One region of the Peribacillus sp. AS_2 genome, then DNA from elsewhere that is predicted to be linked to it. Evidence: predicted binding sites of a transcription regulator. Region 1 holds the regulator's gene; each other region holds the start of a gene.
What was found. The regulator LexA, encoded in region 1, represses DNA repair genes until DNA is damaged. The targets are predictions, from matches to a motif close to CGAACATATGTTCG.
Positions count from the first base shown of each region.

Region 2: the regulator LexA is predicted to act here: its motif matches at 4,667-4,680, upstream of addB (helicase-exonuclease AddAB subunit AddB).
Region 3: the regulator LexA is predicted to act here: its motif matches at 5,249-5,262, upstream of uvrB (excinuclease ABC subunit UvrB).

Region 1 is NZ_JAPTGA010000009.1:202,690-209,392, forward strand. Features, by position in the region: gene OTG27_RS17430 (esterase/lipase family protein) at 427-1,959, shown strand; gene lexA (transcriptional repressor LexA) at 2,413-3,036, opposite strand; gene yneA (cell division suppressor protein YneA) at 3,191-3,502, shown strand; gene OTG27_RS17445 (YneB family resolvase-like protein) at 3,522-4,178, shown strand; gene OTG27_RS17450 (DUF896 domain-containing protein) at 4,244-4,477, shown strand; gene tkt (transketolase) at 4,707-6,703, shown strand, end outside.
Region 2 is NZ_JAPTGA010000003.1:427,476-434,178, forward strand. Features, by position in the region: gene OTG27_RS07600 (DUF3006 domain-containing protein) at 42-260, opposite strand; gene OTG27_RS07605 (ComEC/Rec2 family competence protein) at 261-1,100, opposite strand; gene OTG27_RS07610 (hypothetical protein) at 1,943-2,176, shown strand; gene OTG27_RS07615 (YhjD family protein) at 2,751-3,119, opposite strand; gene OTG27_RS07620 (TVP38/TMEM64 family protein) at 3,408-4,022, shown strand; gene lepB (signal peptidase I) at 4,056-4,619, shown strand; gene addB (helicase-exonuclease AddAB subunit AddB) at 4,808-6,703, shown strand, end outside.
Region 3 is NZ_JAPTGA010000001.1:309,383-316,085, reverse strand. Features, by position in the region: gene OTG27_RS01460 (DUF4097 family beta strand repeat-containing protein) at 1-15, opposite strand, end outside; gene uvrA (excinuclease ABC subunit UvrA) at 246-3,125, opposite strand; gene uvrB (excinuclease ABC subunit UvrB) at 3,132-5,117, opposite strand; gene OTG27_RS01445 (CsbA family protein) at 5,337-5,567, opposite strand; gene OTG27_RS01440 (catalase) at 5,759-6,703, opposite strand, start outside.

The sequences.
Region 1 (6,703 bases):
ACCATGAATAGGAGCAAATGGACAATGGCAAATTCGAAGGAAAAGTTAATCTGGATGAACAAGCCCTTATCCTATGCAGGATAAGGGCTTGTTCTCTATTTTCGTGAATTGGCAGCATTCCGTTTTCTCCAAAGCACGTCTTCATAAAATGAAAAAGACACATACATAAATGAATGGAAGTCAAATCTTCATACTTTTTCTCTATTATAAATGAAACTTCTTCTAGTTTTTTTCTCCCATCTTTATGAAGATAGCAGGTAATGGTATGCAAACGTACAATTATATACTAATGAAGGCTATGGAAGCTGGGCATTGGTAATTGGATGAGTTCAAAAAAATTCCAGATGATATTGGAGGAGATAACCCTTGAAAGGGAATGTAATCAATTATGTCGTTTTTCTTGTGCTCATTCTAACCATATTATTTATGGCAAAACCAGACATTTCCTCAGCAGGAAAATTGAACCCGCCCTCCGAAACTTTCAGTCCAGGGGATTGGTTTCTTGGAAGTATTCCTCCCAATCTTGATACAAACAAACCACCGATCGTGTTTGTTCAAGGGAAAAACGGCAGTTCAACCAGCTGGTATGGCGAAACGGATTATCATGGTGTCAATGATATGTATACCAAAGCGTATGAAGCTGGCTACCAAACGGTTTTTGTTCAGCTTCATGATTCAGCTGGAAATGGGTCAGTGAGCCAATATGCCAATGGAAGGCTTTTAGCTCAAATGCTTTCAGAAATCAGTAACCATTTCGGGGGCAAAAAAGTAAATATTATAGCTCACAGCAAAGGGGGCCCAGACACCCAAGCGGCTCTAGTCCACTATGGAGCACACCAATATGTTGGAAGGGTGATCACTTTAGCTTCCCCACATCATGGTTCTCACTTAGCTGATTTGGCTTATAGCTGGTATGCGGGCTGGCTTGGTTCCTTATTAGGTCAAAAAGATGAGGGAACTTATTCTTTACAAGTTGGTAAAATGGCTGAATTTCGTTCTGTCACGGATAACCATATCAACTCTCGTAAAAACTTGTATTTCACTGTGGCAGGTATGAACAGAGGCCCGGTACTATCAGCCTTATCAATGGGGGGACAATATTTATCATCATATGGGGAAAATGATGGGCTGGTGAATGTATGGAGTACAAAAATACCCTATGCAACACATTTATTTACGGATCCCAACTTTGATCACGACAATATTCGAGTTGGCTCAGCTGTATTTTCAAGAATTGAACCCTATTTAAAAAGCACATCCACCGCTGGGATTCCTGCATATCATGTCAATTATAAAGAACGAGTTGAAGATGATGTCATTACAACAGCACTCGCTCAAACCGTTCTGGGTGATGTCCTGAAACAAAATGTCTGGGTCGAACAAAGCTTCCATGTAAATGAAACTGCCCCAGGTAATATAAGCATATATACAGCCTCAAATGATGTCGAGGTTGAATTGATTTCTCCATCCAATAAAAAGTATTCACCTTCCTTAAAGGTTCATTCAGCCAAAAATGAAGCTTCCTTTTTTAATGGTGCAACCATCCAATCATTCTACAGAAATAACCTTGAAATTGGTGACTGGAAAGTACGAATGAAGACTAAATCGCCAAAAGACGCCTTCCTGTTCACAGCACAATTTAACGAAAAGAATCCCATTACATTAAGTATGGCCGGTAAAGTTAAGCAAAAAGATGCAAAATTTTTAATAAAGAATCCAATGAATGATAAAAAAAGACCAATCAGTACAACATTTTTGGTTCATCTGATAGATGAAACCGGTAATAAAATTAGTGAAAAAAACTCAATTAAGGCAATGGATACTGAAAATTTTACTGGCACCCTTCCAGAAGTACCTAAGTCAGGTGTTTATAATGTAACAATAGATGTTAAGGAAAAAAATGTGGATGGTACTGAAAGAACCCGGACGCTGATTCGTTCGGTCTATATTGAGAAATAACGAAATGCCTTCTCTTAGTTGAGGAGGCATTTTTTTGATGGTACGGGTAACTAGGGAGATGGTAATTCAGCCAATGGAAACAGCCAGGTCGTAATTACTTATTGAAGTATTAATTCAACGGGTCTCTGAAGGATATGGTTGGAGGTTTGTTATCAGGGGAAAATAAATATATGTATTTTTTTCCCTGCACCTGCAAATGGTTGTCAACAAGTGCAGATTCAACAGTGGAATGACTTGGTCGATCTAAACCTTATTAAAGTGATTTCAATGAGCTTTTTTCCAAAGTACATATTACGAGAAAGGCGATAGTAACTTTCATCCCTTATAAAGGATGTTTAAATTCGCATGAAACTAGATTCTATTAAAAAATATTTCAATATCTACTCTTCCATATGCATATTGAGAGAATTCTGGACATAAATTAAACAAACAAAAAAAGCGCGGGAAGCGCTTTTAGTGTATTTGTCTATATAAGCCTATTACTTTTCCAAGTATCGAAACATCTCGTAAAATAATTGGTTCCATATTTGAGTTCTCAGGCTGAAGCCTTATGTAATCCGGTTCCTTAAAGAATCGTTTTACAGTGGCTTCATCATCTTCCGTCATCGCCACGACGATATCTCCATTATTGGCACTGCTTTGTTGTTTCACGATGACATAATCTCCATCATGAATTCCTGCTTCTATCATACTTTCACCCATGATTTCCAGCATGAATACATGGTCATCATGTGGAACCATGCTTTCGGGAAGCGGAAAGTATTCTTCAATGTTCTCAATGGCCGTTATCGGCATGCCCGCTGTTACTTTTCCAAGTAACGGCACGTTCACGACATTGACTTTGGGAATATTGTTCGCTTCTTCCAAATTCATTATTTCAATGGCCCTTGGCTTGGTTGGGTCACGTCTAATAAGGCCTTTACTTTCCAGGCGGGATAAATGTCCGTGTACTGTTGAACTTGATGCAAGTCCCACTGCTTCGCCAATCTCCCGTACGGAAGGCGGATACCCTTTTTGGCGGACCTCTTCTTTAATGAAATCAAGAATATCTTGCTGCCGTTTTGATAGTTTTGTCATTTGTGCACCTCTTCCCCAATGTTCTTTGCTACATTATAGCATGGCCCCCATCTCTATACAAACATAAGTTCGAATTTGTTGTTGACTGAAACAAACGTTCGTATTATAATTTGATCATAACATACGAACGAACATTCGCTTTGGAGGGATTATCATGAAAAAATTATACAAAAATTATATTTATACGATTCTATTAGCGGGATCAGTATTCATCTTTTCAATTTTATTCTCTTGTACATTGAACAATGATCAAAAAAAGGATTTCCTTTCTATAGAAGTAGGCGAGGGTGACACCCTATGGGGAATTGCCGAAGAATATGAAGAATCAAATTTGACAAAAAAAGAATTCATTGGTTGGATAGAAGAGAATAATGGAGTCAGTGCAGATTCGATAAAGCCTGGACAAGTCATTGTCATACCGGTTAAAGGGGAAGAACTTGTCCAGAATTTGGCCAGTGAGCAGTAAGTAGTAAAGGTAGGGTATTATGAAGGCGGTAATCTATTGTAGGGTCAGCACCGAAAAAGAGTCACAGGAAACATCATTGGCAAGGCAGGAAGATGAATTAGTCAAATTGGCTGAAAAGATGGATGTGGAAGTTGTCTCCATTATAAAAGAACAGGCAAGTGGTTATGAGTTGAATCGGGATGGCATTTTTGACATGCTCGAACTATTTAAAACCAAAGAAGCTGAAGTGCTATTAATCCAGGATGAAACAAGACTGGGAAGAGGGAATGCCAAAATAGCCCTTTTCCATGTCATCCTTAAAGAAGATGTGAAAATTTATACGCTCTCACACGATGGGGAGCTGGAGTTATCGGATTCGGATGCCATGGTCATTCAGATAGTGGGCATTGTAGAAGAATATCAAAGGAAACTACATAATCTTAAAATAAAGCGCGGAATGATGAGAGCCGTTGAAAAAGGGTACCGTCCTCAAAAAAATCTTCAGAATCAAAGGAATTCCACTGGAAGGGACCGTATGGAGATTCCTATTGAAGAAATTATTAAACTGCGTGCCAATGGGTTAACATTCTCGGAAATCGCAGCCACATTAAGGGGCTTTGGATACAATGTATCTAAGGCTACTGTGAACAGGCGTTTTCTCGAACATCAAATGAATACAAAGGAAAGTAAATCATAGAACTTGTAATTTCGCTTTTTTTTTAATACCATGACAATATCCGCAGATTATGAAGGAGCGAAATTATGTTATCAAAAGAAAAAATAGCCCGTATAAATGAACTTTCTAAAAAGGCAAAGGGTGAAGGCTTGACGGAAGTTGAAGCGAAAGAGCAAACACAATTGAGAAGTGAGTATTTGGAAACATTCAGAAAATCCATGTCCGACACGTTGGAGCATGTGAAAGTCGTGGATCCAGAGGGTAATGACGTCACTCCTCAAAAGATAAAAAATATAAAAGAAAAACGAAATTTACATTAATGCTTGGATTCTTCTGATGGAATATTCCATTTGAGGATTCTTTGGCATTTTGGAGTAAAAAGAGAGTGCATTCATGTATGTATTCTCCTATTTAGTTTAATCTAAATAGGTGACTTCTTATTCCTAGAAAATTGTAATATTGGGGCATTAAATAGTGATTTTAGTTGTGATATTATGCTTGTCACTATAATATAAAGAGGTACATTACAGGAAGGGATGTTTTTACAATATGTTAGATAAATTAGATGCACTTTCTATCAATACGATTCGTACATTATCAATTGATGCAATTGAAAAGGCTAATTCCGGCCATCCGGGTATGCCAATGGGTGCAGCGCCAATGGCGTATAAACTATGGACCGAATATATGAACCATAACCCGAAAAATCCAGATTGGTTTAATAGAGATCGCTTTGTTCTTTCAGCTGGACATGGTTCCATGCTGTTATACAGCCTTCTTCATTTATCAGGCTATGGCTTATCTATCGATGATTTGAAAAGCTTCCGTCAATGGGGCAGTAAAACTCCAGGACATCCTGAATTCGGACATACGGCTGGTGTGGATGCAACTACCGGGCCGCTTGGACAAGGTATCGCAATGGCAGTCGGAATGGCAATGGCAGAACGTCACTTGGCAGAAAGCTATAACCGCGATTCTTATAATGTGGTCGATCATTATACATATAGCATTTGTGGGGATGGAGATTTAATGGAAGGTGTTTCTGCAGAAGCCGCTTCATTAGCTGGACATCTACAACTGGGAAGACTTGTTGTTTTATATGATTCTAATGATATTTCCCTTGACGGCGACTTAAGTCAATCATTTAGTGAAAGCGTAGCAGACCGGTTCAAATCTTATGGATGGCAATATATCCGCGTTGAGGATGGCAATGATCTTCAGGAAATTGCTAAAGCGATTGAAGAAGCGAAAACCGACGAAGCACGTCCAACATTAATCGAAGTGAAAACGGTTATCGGTTACGGTTCACCAAATCGTTCAGGTAAATCTGCAGTTCACGGCGCTCCGCTTGGTGCAGATGAGCTTAAATTGACAAAAGAAGCATACAAATGGACATTCGAAAAGGACTTCCATGTACCTGAAGAAGTGTATTCACACTTCAATGAAGCTGTTGTTGATGCAGGAGCTCAAAAAGAAGAAGCTTGGAATGAATTATTTAAAAATTACAAAGAAGCACATCCTGAGTTAGCACAGCAATTAGAGCTTGCAATTAAAGGTGAACTGCCTGCTGAATGGGATCAGGAAATTCCAGTCTATGAAGAAGGTAAGACATTAGCTTCCCGTGCTTCAAGTGGTGAAGTACTGAATGCGATCGCCAAAAAGGTCCCTAGCTTCATTGGGGGTTCTGCGGATTTAGCCGGGTCTAATAATACTGCCATCAAAGGTGAGACAGATCTATTACCTGGTAATTACAGTGGCCGTAATATATGGTTCGGTGTACGTGAATTCGCTATGGGTGCTGCTTTAAATGGAATGGCACTTCATGGTGGCTTAAAAGTATATGGAGGAACATTCTTCGTATTCTCTGATTATCTACGTCCTGCCATAAGAATGGCAGCACTGATGGGACTGCCTGTTAATTATGTGTTCACCCATGACAGCATTGCTGTAGGGGAAGACGGACCGACTCATGAGCCAATCGAACAATTAGCATCATTGCGCGCAATGCCTAACCTAGGGGTAATCCGTCCAGCTGATGGCAATGAAACGGCAGCAGCCTGGAAAGTGGCTATGGAGTCTACAAATAAACCAACTGCTCTTGTACTGACTCGTCAAGGATTGCCAACAATAAAAGGCACTTCCGAAACTGCGTATGAAGGTGTTTCAAAAGGTGCTTACATCATCTCTGCTTCTAAGAAAGAAGTAGCCGATGCATTACTTCTTGCGACTGGTTCCGAAGTGAACTTGGCTGTTAAAGCACAGGAAGCTTTAGCGAACGAAGGAATTGATGTTGCGGTAATCAGCATGCCATCATGGGACCGATTTGAAACTCAATCAAAAGAATATAAACAAAGCGTAATCAATCCGGCAGTGAAAAAACGTTTAGCTATCGAAGTGGCTTCACCGTTTGGCTGGGATCGTTATGCAGGTGATGAGGGTGAAATATTGGCCATCAATCATTTTGGAGCTTCTGCACCAGGCGGTAAAATCATGGAGGAATTCGGTTTCACTGTAGAAAATGTAGTTGCTCTTGTTAAAGAAATGCT
Region 2 (6,703 bases), on a different contig from region 1:
AATTTAAAGCAAGCCCTTCTTATTAAAGAAGGGCCCTGGAATCAATCTTCGAATAATTCATCCATTAAATCGTCAATTTCTTTTCTTAATTTTTCAGTTCCTTCTTTGGAAATGGTGATGGTATCACCATCGATAATCAGCATATCTCCTACTTTTGCTCCCTTGGGAAGAGCGCTTTTAGGGAAATCCTTCATGTCACCACCATCGATTTCAACGACAGCGATCTTTCCTTCGAAGCGATCAATAATTCCTTGTACCAATTATTTCACCGTCTTTACAGTAATTTTCTGACCTGTAGAAGTAAAAATAATGTTACCTGATTTATCTGTGCGATAAGTTTTGGCTTTCACTGAATTCAACCGTTGTATAACAGTGGAAGTAGGGTGCCCATAGCCATTTTTCCCTACACTGATTACAGCATATTTCGGTTTTGTTTTGTTAATGAAAGCTGAACTAGTCGATGTTTTTGCACCATGATGGCCTACTTTAAGTACATCCACACTTGGTACCAGTTTTTTAGCCAGCATATCCTTCTCTGCTTTTTCTTCGGCATCACCTGTAAACAAGAATGTTTTTTTGCCGTGTTTAAGCAACAGGACAGCACTCCAATTATTTAAGTCAGACTTAGCATAGTCCTTAACAGGTGCAATGAATTTAAGGGAATCATCCTTTGCTTTAGTGTTGATTTCCACGCCCGTCTTCGCTTTTTTTATTGTAAGCTTCTTCTTCTTGACAGCCGTTAAAAAGTCTTTGTATGCCTGGGTAGTATGTGAAACTTTAGGGGCATACACAGATTTTACATTAAGCGATTTAATCACATGAGCAAGACCGCCAACATGATCCGCATCTGGGTGAGTGGAAACTAATGCAGTAAGTGTTTTTACCTTTTGTTTTTTTAGGTAGGCAACAACCTCGTCGCCCTTTCCTTTACCGCCGCCATCGATTAAAACGTTTTCATTACCGGTTTGTATCAGGATTGAATCTCCTTGTCCAACGTTGATGAAATGTACCTTTACATTTGAGGCTGCCTCAGTTGTTTTAAGTCCAGTGAATAAAGACAAAACAAGAATAGCCAGCAGTAGAATATTTATTTTCTTCATTTTTCCCCTCCAGTTAATAATTTACCATGTGTAACCGGAAAAATGGGAATATGGACGCGATTTTTATTTTTGATAAAAAAAAGGAAGATGTCGTCTGGATTTATGGTTAGGGAAAATGACTCTGGGTATTTATGATTAATCTCTTGAATGAAAATGTAATGCCATTATTTTAAAGAATCAATCAATAAAAAATCTATTTCTCTCAGAAAAGAGTGTGAAGTTGGCATATATTCAAGGAGCAGGCTGTGTAGAAAGTTAGGATTACCAACAAAATATTTTGTTAAAGAGATTGTTTCTGTTTTTTAGGATTGTACAATTTAAACGTTGATTACCCTCGAGGCACTCGCTTTCCGCGGGCGGTCCGTGAGCCTTCTCGGCGCGTTTGCACCTTTCGTTCCAAGCAACTTTGGTTTAAAATTTAGATAGGAACCCTTTTGGCTACAAATTAAACCATGCAAATAAAATATTGAATGGTTATCATAAGAAATTAGGGATGAGTATAAGTTTCCTTAATGATTGACTCCATAATACATAATATAATAGACACCGGTGATGTATCTTTTGTTCAGTATTTCACAAAGGATTTTGTTTTTCTGGAAATTCTTTTTGCTTTATACATTTAATATAAAGAGGTTGTTACTAGTAGATAATACTAGGTATGGATATGCAATTAACATCTTTCCTAATAACGTTGTACTGACACTAAAATGATAGTTTAGACGTATAGTTATAATAGATGAATGGAAATTAAATGTCGCTTAATAATGAACAAACGGGCCAGACCTTTTAATCGTTAAGGACAATTTCGTCGAAACTGTTGCCTTAATCAGTGAGCAGTAATTGTGCAAACGGCTTGTGTAACAAGAAGTGGAGAAGCGGCTATTGCAGTCCTCGGTTCCTTTAATAGGGAAGAGGGTAATATACCAGAAGGATGCAGCGTCGACATTCTGCCGTTTAATCACCAGGAACAAAGGCGATGCTATGCATACAGCAAACTTTTAATGAAGGATGCCATTACAAGGGAACTTGAAGTAACGCAGTTAAATGTAAAAGGTATTTTTGGAAGAAGATATTAACTATCTGAAATCCATGGCAGACATTTCATCCGACATGCGAGAGCTTGATCCAACAAAGGATAACAGGGCTTTTTAAGCGTCCCATCGTCATAAAGGAATTTCCATTCTTTCGATGCAGGGAATGGTTGACGGCAATCGATCAGGGCAAATCATGAATACGTGTTACATTCTGCGGCGGATCATGATATTGGTTACTTTTACATCGATTTGTCGAAGCTGACTGTTTTCCTATCCTTTTCTTCAATATGATGAGTCGATCATAACGGGTGCCACTCCAATCTTTGTCATGGAGCATGTAATTAACTTTCATTTAAAGAGACTTAAAACTTAAATGTTAAAAGGATATTCAGTATGCACTTGATTACATAGGTTATGCCTTGGTTTGAACTAGCCAATTAAATTATGATGTTATGGAATATTCAAACAGGGGGAATGGAGGTAAGCGAGTCTAATCGATCTTGATCATGAAAGACTCCCTTACCTTTATGCCAGGAAAGATGCGATGCTTTTTTATGGTCAACCTTTTTACATCCAAGGGAATTTGTATCCTTCCGGAAGGCTCCCTTTTAACCCGTTAATCCCTTGAGGGTTTTTTTTCGAAAAAGTAATAACATAACAAGTCTTCGGTTTTGTTGCGAAGGCGGGGATTGAAATAATTATGATGTTCCTCGTATCCTTTATATAAAAAACAATACATCGTGAAGGATTCATCGCGTTTGATTTCACTAACTTTAATATTCTCTTTGCGCAAATAGCGCCGTACTTCGGCAAGTTCGTCTTGAACCACTTTTAAAATATGTTCCACCAGCTCCGAATAGGGCCTTTTTAATTTAAACGGACTAATTTCGATGACCTTGAGATCCCGGTTTAAGACTGTAATAACCATAGGGAGGTAGATGGCTTTTTCAATCATATTTCGGTCACCTTCTGGAATGCGGGTCATCATGACCGCCCCTTTCTAAATAGCGCGTTTTTAATACTAATATGTATATCCTGCAAAAATAAGAACACTTGTTCCGTTTTTATCCTAATGTATTTTCAGTGGTTATGCAAGCAGTTTTGATAAAACTAGAAATATTCGTTAACAAGATTATGTTTTCCGGAGATAGGGAAAGTATGAAGATATATGGATAATAATTCTTGCAATTTCGGGGGAAAGTGATATATCTAAAATAAACGGTTTTTAATAAGTTTATGCTGCTTTGATGGCAGCATGTCGAGGGAGATAATTATGGATTTGGATACTATACGTGAGTGGTTTACACTTGATCATATATCGGCACTTATTCAGCAATATCGCTCATTCGGTCCAATTCCCGGAATCTTACTGCCGATGCTGGAAGCTTTTTTGCCTTTTTTGCCTTTAGTGGTGTTCGTGCTTGCCAATGCAACGGCATTTGGTCTCTGGTGGGGGTTTTTATTTTCTTGGATTGGTGCGGTAGCGGGGTCCTTTTTGATCTTTTGGATTATTAGAAGATATGGTCAAATGAGGTTTTTCCGATTTTTGCAAAGACATAAACAGGTGCAGAGGTTGATGGTATGGGTTGAGAGCCATGGATTCGGTCCTTTGTTCATATTGCTCTGCTTCCCTTTTACACCTTCGGCTATCGTTAATATCGTGGCAGGACTTTCAAAAGTCAGTACCCTGCAATATGGACTTGCAGTAGTTGGAGGGAAGGCGGTGATGATTTTTACGATCAGCTTCGTAGGTTACGATTTAGTATCATTGATTCATAAACCTGTGCGAACGATCATTATCGGAATCGTCATCTTTATCCTATGGTATGTGGGGAAAAGGCTGGAAGTCCGGTTAAATAAAAGCATGAAGAGAGAAGAAGGGCAATAAATTAATATATAAATGCAGTAGGGGTTGAACTAGATGGAAAAAACAAACAAGAATTCTTTATCCGATTGGATAAAACCAGCGATGATAGCTTTTGTTATTTACATCTTAATCCGTACATTTCTCTTTTCAAGCTATGATGTTGAAGGAAAGTCGATGCAGCCGACCCTTGAAGATGGAAATAAACTTGTCGTGAATAAAATCAATTACCAGATTCATGATATCAACCGTTTTGACATTATTGTTTTTCATGCGAATTCACAAGAAGATTATGTTAAGCGGGTTATAGGGGTTGCAGGTGACCGTATTCGTTATAAAGATGATTGGCTTTACGTAAATGGTAAGAAAGTGGATGAGCCTTATCTTGAGAAATTCAAGGAAGGTTTCCCAGGACAGGATTTTACAGGTGATTTTACATTAAAAGAATTGACGGATATGACCAAAGTTCCGGAGGGCAAGCTTTTTGTCATGGGTGATAATCGTCTTGAAAGTGCTGACAGCCGTCACTTTGGTTATATACCGGTAGAAAATGTTGTCGGTAAAGTGGATGTTCGATATTGGCCGGTCAATGATTTCAATTTTAAGTTTACAGGTGAGTGATTGTGGAAGCCCGAGTAAGATGCGGGCTTTTTCTTTTGGGGGAAACGCGAACGTACGATTGGTGTTTTTTTAAGGGAGACGGTAAAATAATAGAAAGTAAATCTAATTGGAAACAGAAACCTAGTCATAAAGACGAAAGTATTTCTGGTATGATGGATCTAGATATTATGTTGTAAGGGGGAAAAGAGATGTCACTCCGTTTTTTACTGGGAAGATCGGGTACAGGGAAAACTTCGAATATATTGGACGAAATCCGCTCTAAATTGGCAGAAGATCCCGAAGGAAATCCAATTATCTACCTCGTTCCTGATCAGATGACGTTTCTATCTGAATATAAATTAATTAAAACACCAGGCCTTGCCGGAATGATCCGGACACAGGTTTTCAGTTTTAGCAGGCTTGCTTGGCGCGTTCTTCAGGAAACCGGGGGGATGAGCCGGCTGCATCTGGACAGTGTTGGCGTTAATATGCTGATACGGAAGATCATGGATGATAAAAAGGAAGAGTTAAAGATGTTCAGTCGATCTGCTGATAAGCAGGGGTTCATTGCACAGATGGAGCTGATGCTGGCTGAGTTCAAGCAGTATTGCATCCAACCTGATGACATTCAAAACTATTTAGCTGAAACCTCACAGGCCGGCAGCGGCATTCAGGATAAACTGCATGATCTTGAATTGGTCTATCAGTCTTTTGAGGATGAAATGGTCAATAAATATTTAGACTCCGAAGATTATTTCACTTTGCTGATTGAAAAAATGTCAGATTCCTCATATATAAGGAATGCGGATATATATATCGATGGTTTTTATAGCTTGACTCCACAGGAATTATTGATTGTTGAAGAAATGATGAAGCTGTGCAGGAGTGTAACGGTCTCGCTGACGTTAGATCAGCCCTACAGGCAATATGCTCCGGATGATTTGCAATTGTTCAGGCAAACGGGAAACCTTTATCATCACCTATATCAGGCTGGATTGAGGAATGGCATATCGATTTCAGAAGATCGAATCTTAAAAAGATCGGAAAGGTTTGGAAAGAGTCCGGGGCTGAATCATCTGGAAACTTATTTTTCCATTCGTCCTGCACGAACGTTTGAGCAGCAGTCACCTGATGTAACGATCGCCCAGGCAGTTAACCGCAGAGCTGAAATTGAAGGAGTTGCCCGGGATATCTTGTCGCTGGTCAGACAGAAACAGCACCGTTTCCGTGATATTGCGATTTTAGTCCGTAACGGGGAAGCATACGCAGATATTTTACAAACCGTTTTTCGGGATTATCAAATTCCCTTGTTCGTCGATTCCAAACGGACGATGCTGAATCATCCTCTGATTGAACTGATTCGTTCGACTTTGGAGATCATCAATGGCTATTGGCGTTATGAACCGGTATTTCGTGCAATCAAGACGGAGCTTCTATTTCCGTTGCAAAAAAACCACGACCGGATGCGTGAACAGGTAGATAAGCTGGAAAACTATGTGCTGGCCCGCGGCATTAAAGGAAGCGGGTGGACGTCCAAAGATCGTTGGACCTACCGGCGCTTCCGCGGTCTGGAACTCGAGGACCGGAACCAAACGGATAAGGAAATGATGCTTGAGCAAGAGTTGAATGAAATGAAGCAATTATTTACCGAGCCCATCTTGAGGCTCTCAAAACGGGCTAAAAAGGCTGCTAATGGCAGGGAATTGTGTGAAGCCCTTTATCTATATCTTGAAGAATTGCATATACCGGAAAAATTGGAAAAGCTGAAACTGGAGGCAGAAGAAGCAGGTGATTTGGTATCGGCAAGAGAGCATGAGCAAACATGGAATGCGGTTGTCGACCTATTGGACCAATTCGTTGAACTGCTGAGCGGGGAAGAGCTTTCCATGAAACAGTTTGCGGTAATCATTGAAGCTGGTCTGGAGTCTCTTGAATTTTCTTTGGTACCGCCGGCAATTGACCAAGTATTAGTCGCTAATCTAGATTTATCCCGCCTGGATGATGTGAAGACGGCTTTTGTTATCGGATTGAACGAAGGGGTTCTGCCGGGAAAAGCAGTATCTGACGGGATATTTTCAGATAGTGATCGTGATGTGCTGCTGGCT
Region 3 (6,703 bases), on a different contig from region 1:
TCTTTCCTCCTGCATGAACATTCCTCGCTTTCTTCTATCATTTTATTCATACATACGCCTAGATATCTAAAAAGTTTCATAAATACCGTTTTTCCCACCATTCGACAAACGAAAATGACAATTTCCGAAAAGGAAGATGTTTGATTTCCCCGGAAATATCTTGTTTTCCCATTCTTTAATCAAATGATTGATTAAATGCCCACTGTCATTTTTCTACAAAAAAACAAGCCTGATGGCTTGTTCTTTTAAGCATGTTCATGCTCTGTTTCTTTTTCTTCAATCCAATTTTCCATACGAATTTGATCACGGGTAAGTACAGGTTTTAAGTATTTTCCCGTATACGATTCGGAAACTTCACATATTTTTTCAGGTGTTCCATAAGTGACGATCGTACCGCCCTTATCTCCGCCTTCCGGTCCCAGGTCAATAATATGGTCCGCCGTCTTGATGACATCCAGATTATGTTCGATCACCAAAACTGTATCCCCATTGTCAACCAGCCGCTGAAGCACCTGGAGCAGCCTTGCTATATCGTGGACATGAAGTCCGGTAGTCGGTTCATCCAAGATATAAAATGAGCGCCCAGTGGAACGGCGATGCAATTCAGAAGCGAGTTTCACCCTTTGCGCTTCACCGCCTGATAAAGTGGTGGCAGGCTGTCCAAGCTTGATGTAACCCAAACCAACGTCATAAATCGTTTGTAGCTTCCGTTTGATTTTTGGGATATTTTCAAAGAAACTTACGCCTTCCTCTACTGTCATATCGAGGATGTCGGATATATTTTTCCCTTTATATTTCACTTCAAGTGTTTCCCGGTTATAACGCTTACCATGACAGATTTCACATGGGACATATACATCTGGGAGAAAATGCATTTCAATCTTGATAATGCCATCACCTCGGCATGCTTCACAGCGGCCGCCCTTCACATTGAAACTGAACCTGCCTTTTTTATAACCGCGTATCTTCGCTTCATTAGTCGAGGCAAATACGTCACGAACATCATCGAATACACCCGTATAGGTAGCTGGATTCGATCGTGGGGTCCTGCCAATTGGTGATTGGTCAATATCAATGACTTTATCTAAATGCTCAACTCCCTTAATCTCGCGGAAATCACCTGGTCTGGCTTTTGCCCGATTCAGCTTTTGAGCCAAAGATTTATGGAGGATTTCATTCACTAATGTACTTTTCCCTGATCCAGATACTCCTGTAACTGCTGTAAAGACCCCAAGTGGGAATTTCACATTAACGTTTTTCAGATTATTTTCCTTGGCACCTTTTATCTCAATGACACGGCCATCATTTTTCCGGCGTTCCAATGGCAATGGAATGAATTTCTTCCCTGCCAAATATTGACCCGTTAAGGATTTAGGATCATTCATGACCTCTTCCGGAGTACCGGCGGCCACTATTTCCCCTCCATGCGCTCCGGCTCCTGGACCAACATCAATCAAATAATCCGCAGCAATCATCGTATCTTCATCATGCTCGACAACAATCAGGGTGTTCCCGATTTCGCGCATATTCTTCAATGTTTCGATCAAACGGTCGTTATCCCTCTGATGCAGCCCTATTGAAGGTTCATCCAAAATATAGAGGACTCCCGTTAAACGGGAACCGATCTGCGTCGCCAATCTTATACGCTGCGCTTCACCGCCGGATAATGTTCCCGCTGCCCTGCTCAACGTCAAATATTCCAAACCTACATTAGCCAGGAAACCGAGCCGCTCACGAATTTCACGTAAAATCAATCTCGCAATTGCCGCTTCCTTTTCAGTCAAATCAAGCTCATCGAAAAATACTAATGCATCTTCCACTGATAAAGCTGTCGTTTCACTTATATGGACCCCTTGAATGAGCACGGAAAGACTCTCTTTCTTCAAACGGTGACCCTTACAGGTCGGACAGTGATGTTCTGACATGTATTTCTGCATTTGCTCACGAATATAGTCTGAACTCGTCTCCTTGAAGCGCCTTTCGATGTTTCTTAAAACTCCTTCAAATGGAATATATCCTTCTTGCACTCTTCCAAAATCATTTTTATAACGGAAATATATCTTATCTTTACCTGAACCAAGCAAGACCTTATCCATCTTCTCTTCCGGTAAATCTTTAACGGGCACATCCATATCTATTCCATAATGGTTGGCTACCGCTTCAAGGAGCTGAGGATAATATTGAGAACTCGTCGGCTCCCATGGCGCAATCGCATGTTGACGGAGGCTTAATTCGTTATTCGGGATGACGAGATCACGGTCCACCTCAAGCCTCGCCCCCAAGCCATCACAATCCGGACAGGCCCCGAACGGGCTATTGAAGGAAAACATCCTCGGCTCTAACTCTTCAATCGAAAATCCGCAGTATGGGCAAGCATGATGTTCACTGAAAAGCAGCTCTTCCTCACCCATTACGTCAATGATGACTTTGCCTTCGCCAAGCTGTAAAGCACTTTCCAATGAATCTGCAAGCCTGGCTATGATCCCCTCTTTAATGACGATCCGGTCAATGATGACTTCAATCGAATGTTTCTTATTTTTTTCGAGAGTGATTTCCTCACTGAGATCATGCATTTCCCCGTTCACACGAATGCGGACATAACCTTGTTTCTTAACATCCTCCAAAACCTTCGCATGTGTCCCTTTTCTGCCTGAGACGAGCGGTGCCAATACTTGAAGCTTGGTTCTCTCAGGGTAATCAAGAATGCGGTCCACCATCTGTTCGATCGTTTGTGAGGTGATTTCAATATTATGGATCGGACAGGTCGGTCTGCCGACCCGTGCAAATAACAGCCTTAAATAATCATAGATCTCCGTAACAGTCCCTACAGTTGAACGAGGATTCCGACTGGTCGTTTTCTGGTCTATGGAAATGGCTGGTGACAAACCTTCGATCGCATCGACATCCGGTTTATCCACTTGGCCTAAGAATTGACGAGCATAAGCGGACAGTGATTCCACATAACGTCTTTGCCCTTCTGCATAAATCGTATCAAAAGCCAAGGAAGACTTTCCAGATCCGGATAATCCGGTAAGCACAACAAGTTTGTCTCTCGGTATCGTGATATCAATATTCTTTAAATTGTTGGCCCTGGCGCCTTTTATCACAATTTTATCCATTGCCATGTTTCGTCACCCTTCCGCTTTTAACTCTAGTAATAAATCACGCAGCTCGGCAGCTCGCTCGAAGTCCAGTGCCTTTGCCGCTTCCTTCATTTCTTTTTCCATGCTTGCCATCACTTTTAAACGCTCTTTTTTAGGGAGCTTCGCAAGGCTTGGTGCAAGATCTTCCTTATACTCTTCGCCTTCTTCGGCTACATGAGTCGCCCTTATGGAATCACGGATATCCTTTTGAATGGTTTGAGGCATTATTCCATGCTCTTCATTATACTTCTCCTGGATTTCACGGCGCCGCCTCGTTTCATTGATGGCAATTTCCATCGAATTCGTGATGCGGTCTGCATACATGATGACATGGCCGTTGGCATTACGGGCTGCACGGCCCATCGTTTGAATAAGCGAACGTTCCGAGCGAAGGAACCCTTCCTTATCGGCATCCAAAATGGTCACTAACGACACTTCCGGAATATCCAGGCCTTCCCTTAAAAGGTTGATTCCAACGAGTACATCATATTTGCCCATTCGGAGTTCCCGGATGATTTCTATCCTTTCCAAGGTCTTCACTTCCGAATGAAGATATTGGACCTTGATGCCGATTTCCTTTAAATAATCAGTTAAATCTTCAGACATCTTTTTCGTCAAGGTCGTTATGAGCACACGCTCGTTCTTTTTGACGCGCTCCTGTATTTCACCGATCAGGTCATCTATCTGCCCTTCAATCGGCCGCACTTCTACCGTCGGATCCAGCAATCCGGTAGGACGGATGATTTGCTGAACCATTTCTGGTGTATGTTCGAGTTCATATGGTCCCGGAGTTGCCGAAACGAATATGGATTGATGGACCTTTTTTTCAAATTCTTCAAATCTTAGCGGGCGGTTATCTTTCGCAGACGGCAGACGGAAGCCATGGTCGACGAGCACTTGCTTCCGCGCCTGATCTCCATTGAACATTCCGCGGATTTGCGAAAGAGTTACATGTGATTCATCCACGACCAATAGGAAATCCTCTGGAAAGTAATCTATTAAAGTGTATGGTGTCGCACCTGAGGGACGAAGCGTCAAATGACGGGAATAGTTCTCGATCCCAGAACAAAAGCCCATTTCCCGCATCATTTCCAAATCATAGCGGGTCCGCTGCTCCAAGCGCTGTGCTTCAAGGAGCTTTTCATCTTCCCTTAATTCCTTCAGTCTCTCTTCCAGTTCCGTTTCGATATTTTGAATGGCTATCCGCATTTTCTCTTCGCGGGTTACGAAGTGGGAAGCCGGGAAAATGGCGATATGTTCCCGTTCACCGGTAATTTCACCGGTCAGGGCATCGACTTCACGGATACGGTCGATCTCATCCCCGAAGAACTCGACCCGTACACAATGTTCATCACGGGAGGCCGGAAAAATTTCGACGACATCGCCGCGAACGCGGAAGGTCCCCCGTTGGAAAGCAATATCATTCCTCTCATATTGAATATCCACGAGTCTGTGCAGCAAGGCATTCCGGTCTATTTCCATGCCAGTTCGGAGGGAAACGACCATCTCCCGGTACTCTTCAGGAGAACCGAGTCCATATATGCACGAAACGCTGGCAATGATGATGACATCTTTCCTTTCGAACAAAGATGATGTGGCCGAGTGACGCAGTTTATCGATTTCATCATTGATGCTTGCATCTTTTTCGATGAATGTATCCGTGGATGGAACATAAGCCTCTGGCTGGTAGTAATCATAATAGCTAACGAAGTATTCGACGGCATTATTAGGGAAGAACTCTTTGAACTCACTGTAAAGCTGCCCTGCCAACGTTTTATTGTGGGCAATGACAAGAGTCGGTTTATTGATCTTTTGGATCACATTGGAAACGGTGAACGTTTTCCCTGTACCCGTTGCCCCCAATAACGTCTGCATTTCCTTGCCTTCCTTAATCCCTTCGACCAGCATTTCAATTGCTGCCGGCTGATCTCCTTGAGGAGAGTATTTTGAGACTAACTCAAACTTATCTTTCACCAAGCATGGCCTCCTATTGAAATATTTTTATATGAAAACGGGACATGCCTATATCCCTTCTATTTATTCCGGTTTAATAAAGCATATATACACATTCTACCACAATAGCCTTAAAACAAACCAGCAATAAGCGAACATCCATTCGATTCTTGTTTTAATGAACTTCATGATGTGTTGAGGGGAATGACAAGTTTGAGTACAAAAAAAGCACCTTTGATGTCAGGCGCTCTTGGATGTACGTTTCATCATTCTTTTTGATAACCAAAATCCCACTGTCAGGGATAAGGCATCGACGATGATCAATAAGTTTGTATGCGTATAACCTTTATATGCGGAAGCTGTAATCAAGGCAACAGTTAAAACAAGGCCTACGACATTGTTATAGGTGACTCTTGAAAAGAGCATGACAAGTAGACAAGGAAGGAAAAGGGCAGAAAGAATTTTAATCATTTTTTCATCTCCTTTATAAGAGAAAAATAGAGTAGTTTCAGTTTAAATGATTATGAAGTTTTTTGCCAATCAATTTCCTGCTTGATTTTAAAAAGGCATCCTTGGAAGAGCATCCACACATCCATTAATTATGCCCATAAAAAAAAAGAGGCAAACCCCTTTATAAGGAAGTTTGCTTCTTTTCAGTTCAATCAATATGGATCCGCTCCATGTCCTTTTCTAACGGCGTCCTCAGGGTTATCCGTCCCACCCAGTGGTTTTGAAGATTCCGTATGTTCTGAGGCCGCGGCCAGTCCCTCTTTCAATCTGCGGCCATACTCTTCATCGGCCTCTTCGGCAAGTGCTATCATTTTTTCCTGAATGCGCTTGTCGGCAGGAGCCAATGCCGCCACTAAATTGGAAATTAAATCGTCTTTTTCCCAATCCTCGAATTCCCGGTACGTTTCCCCGGCCTGTTTCGTATTGTTTTGGCGATCAATTGTCTCACGGACAAGTTTCCCTTCCACCATAGGTGTATACTCTTTGCCCGTTTGATTGGCTTCCTTCAAGCCGCCGACAGTGGATGGTTCGTAGTTGATGTGGGGGCTTTGGCTGCCTCTGCCAACTTCATATTGCATCTGTCCGCCAGTCTGATTCGTGGCAGTTCGTTTCTTTGGAGCATTGATCGGCAGTTGCAAATAATTCGCGCCAACACGGTGACGCTGTGTATCGGAATAAGAGAATGTACGTCCCTGTAACATCTTGTCATCAGAAAAATCCAGTCCATCCACTAGGACACCGGTACCGAATGCAGCCTGTTCGACTTCAGTGAAATAGTCTTCAGGGTTTTTATTCAATACCATCTTACCGACATGCAGCCATGGGAACTCATCTTTCGGCCAGATTTTCGTATCATCCAGCGGATCGAAATCCAATTCAGGATGATCATCATCACTCATGATCTGTACGTTGAGATCCCATTCCGGATAGTCCCCGCGTTCGATCGCTTCATATAGATCCTGTGTGGCATGATTGAAATTCGTAGCTTGAATTTCATTGGCCTCTTGCTGCGTCAGGTTCTTGATCCCTTGTTTCGGTTCCCAATGATACTTGACGAGCACTGCTTTCCCTTCCTCATTCACCCATTTATAAGTATT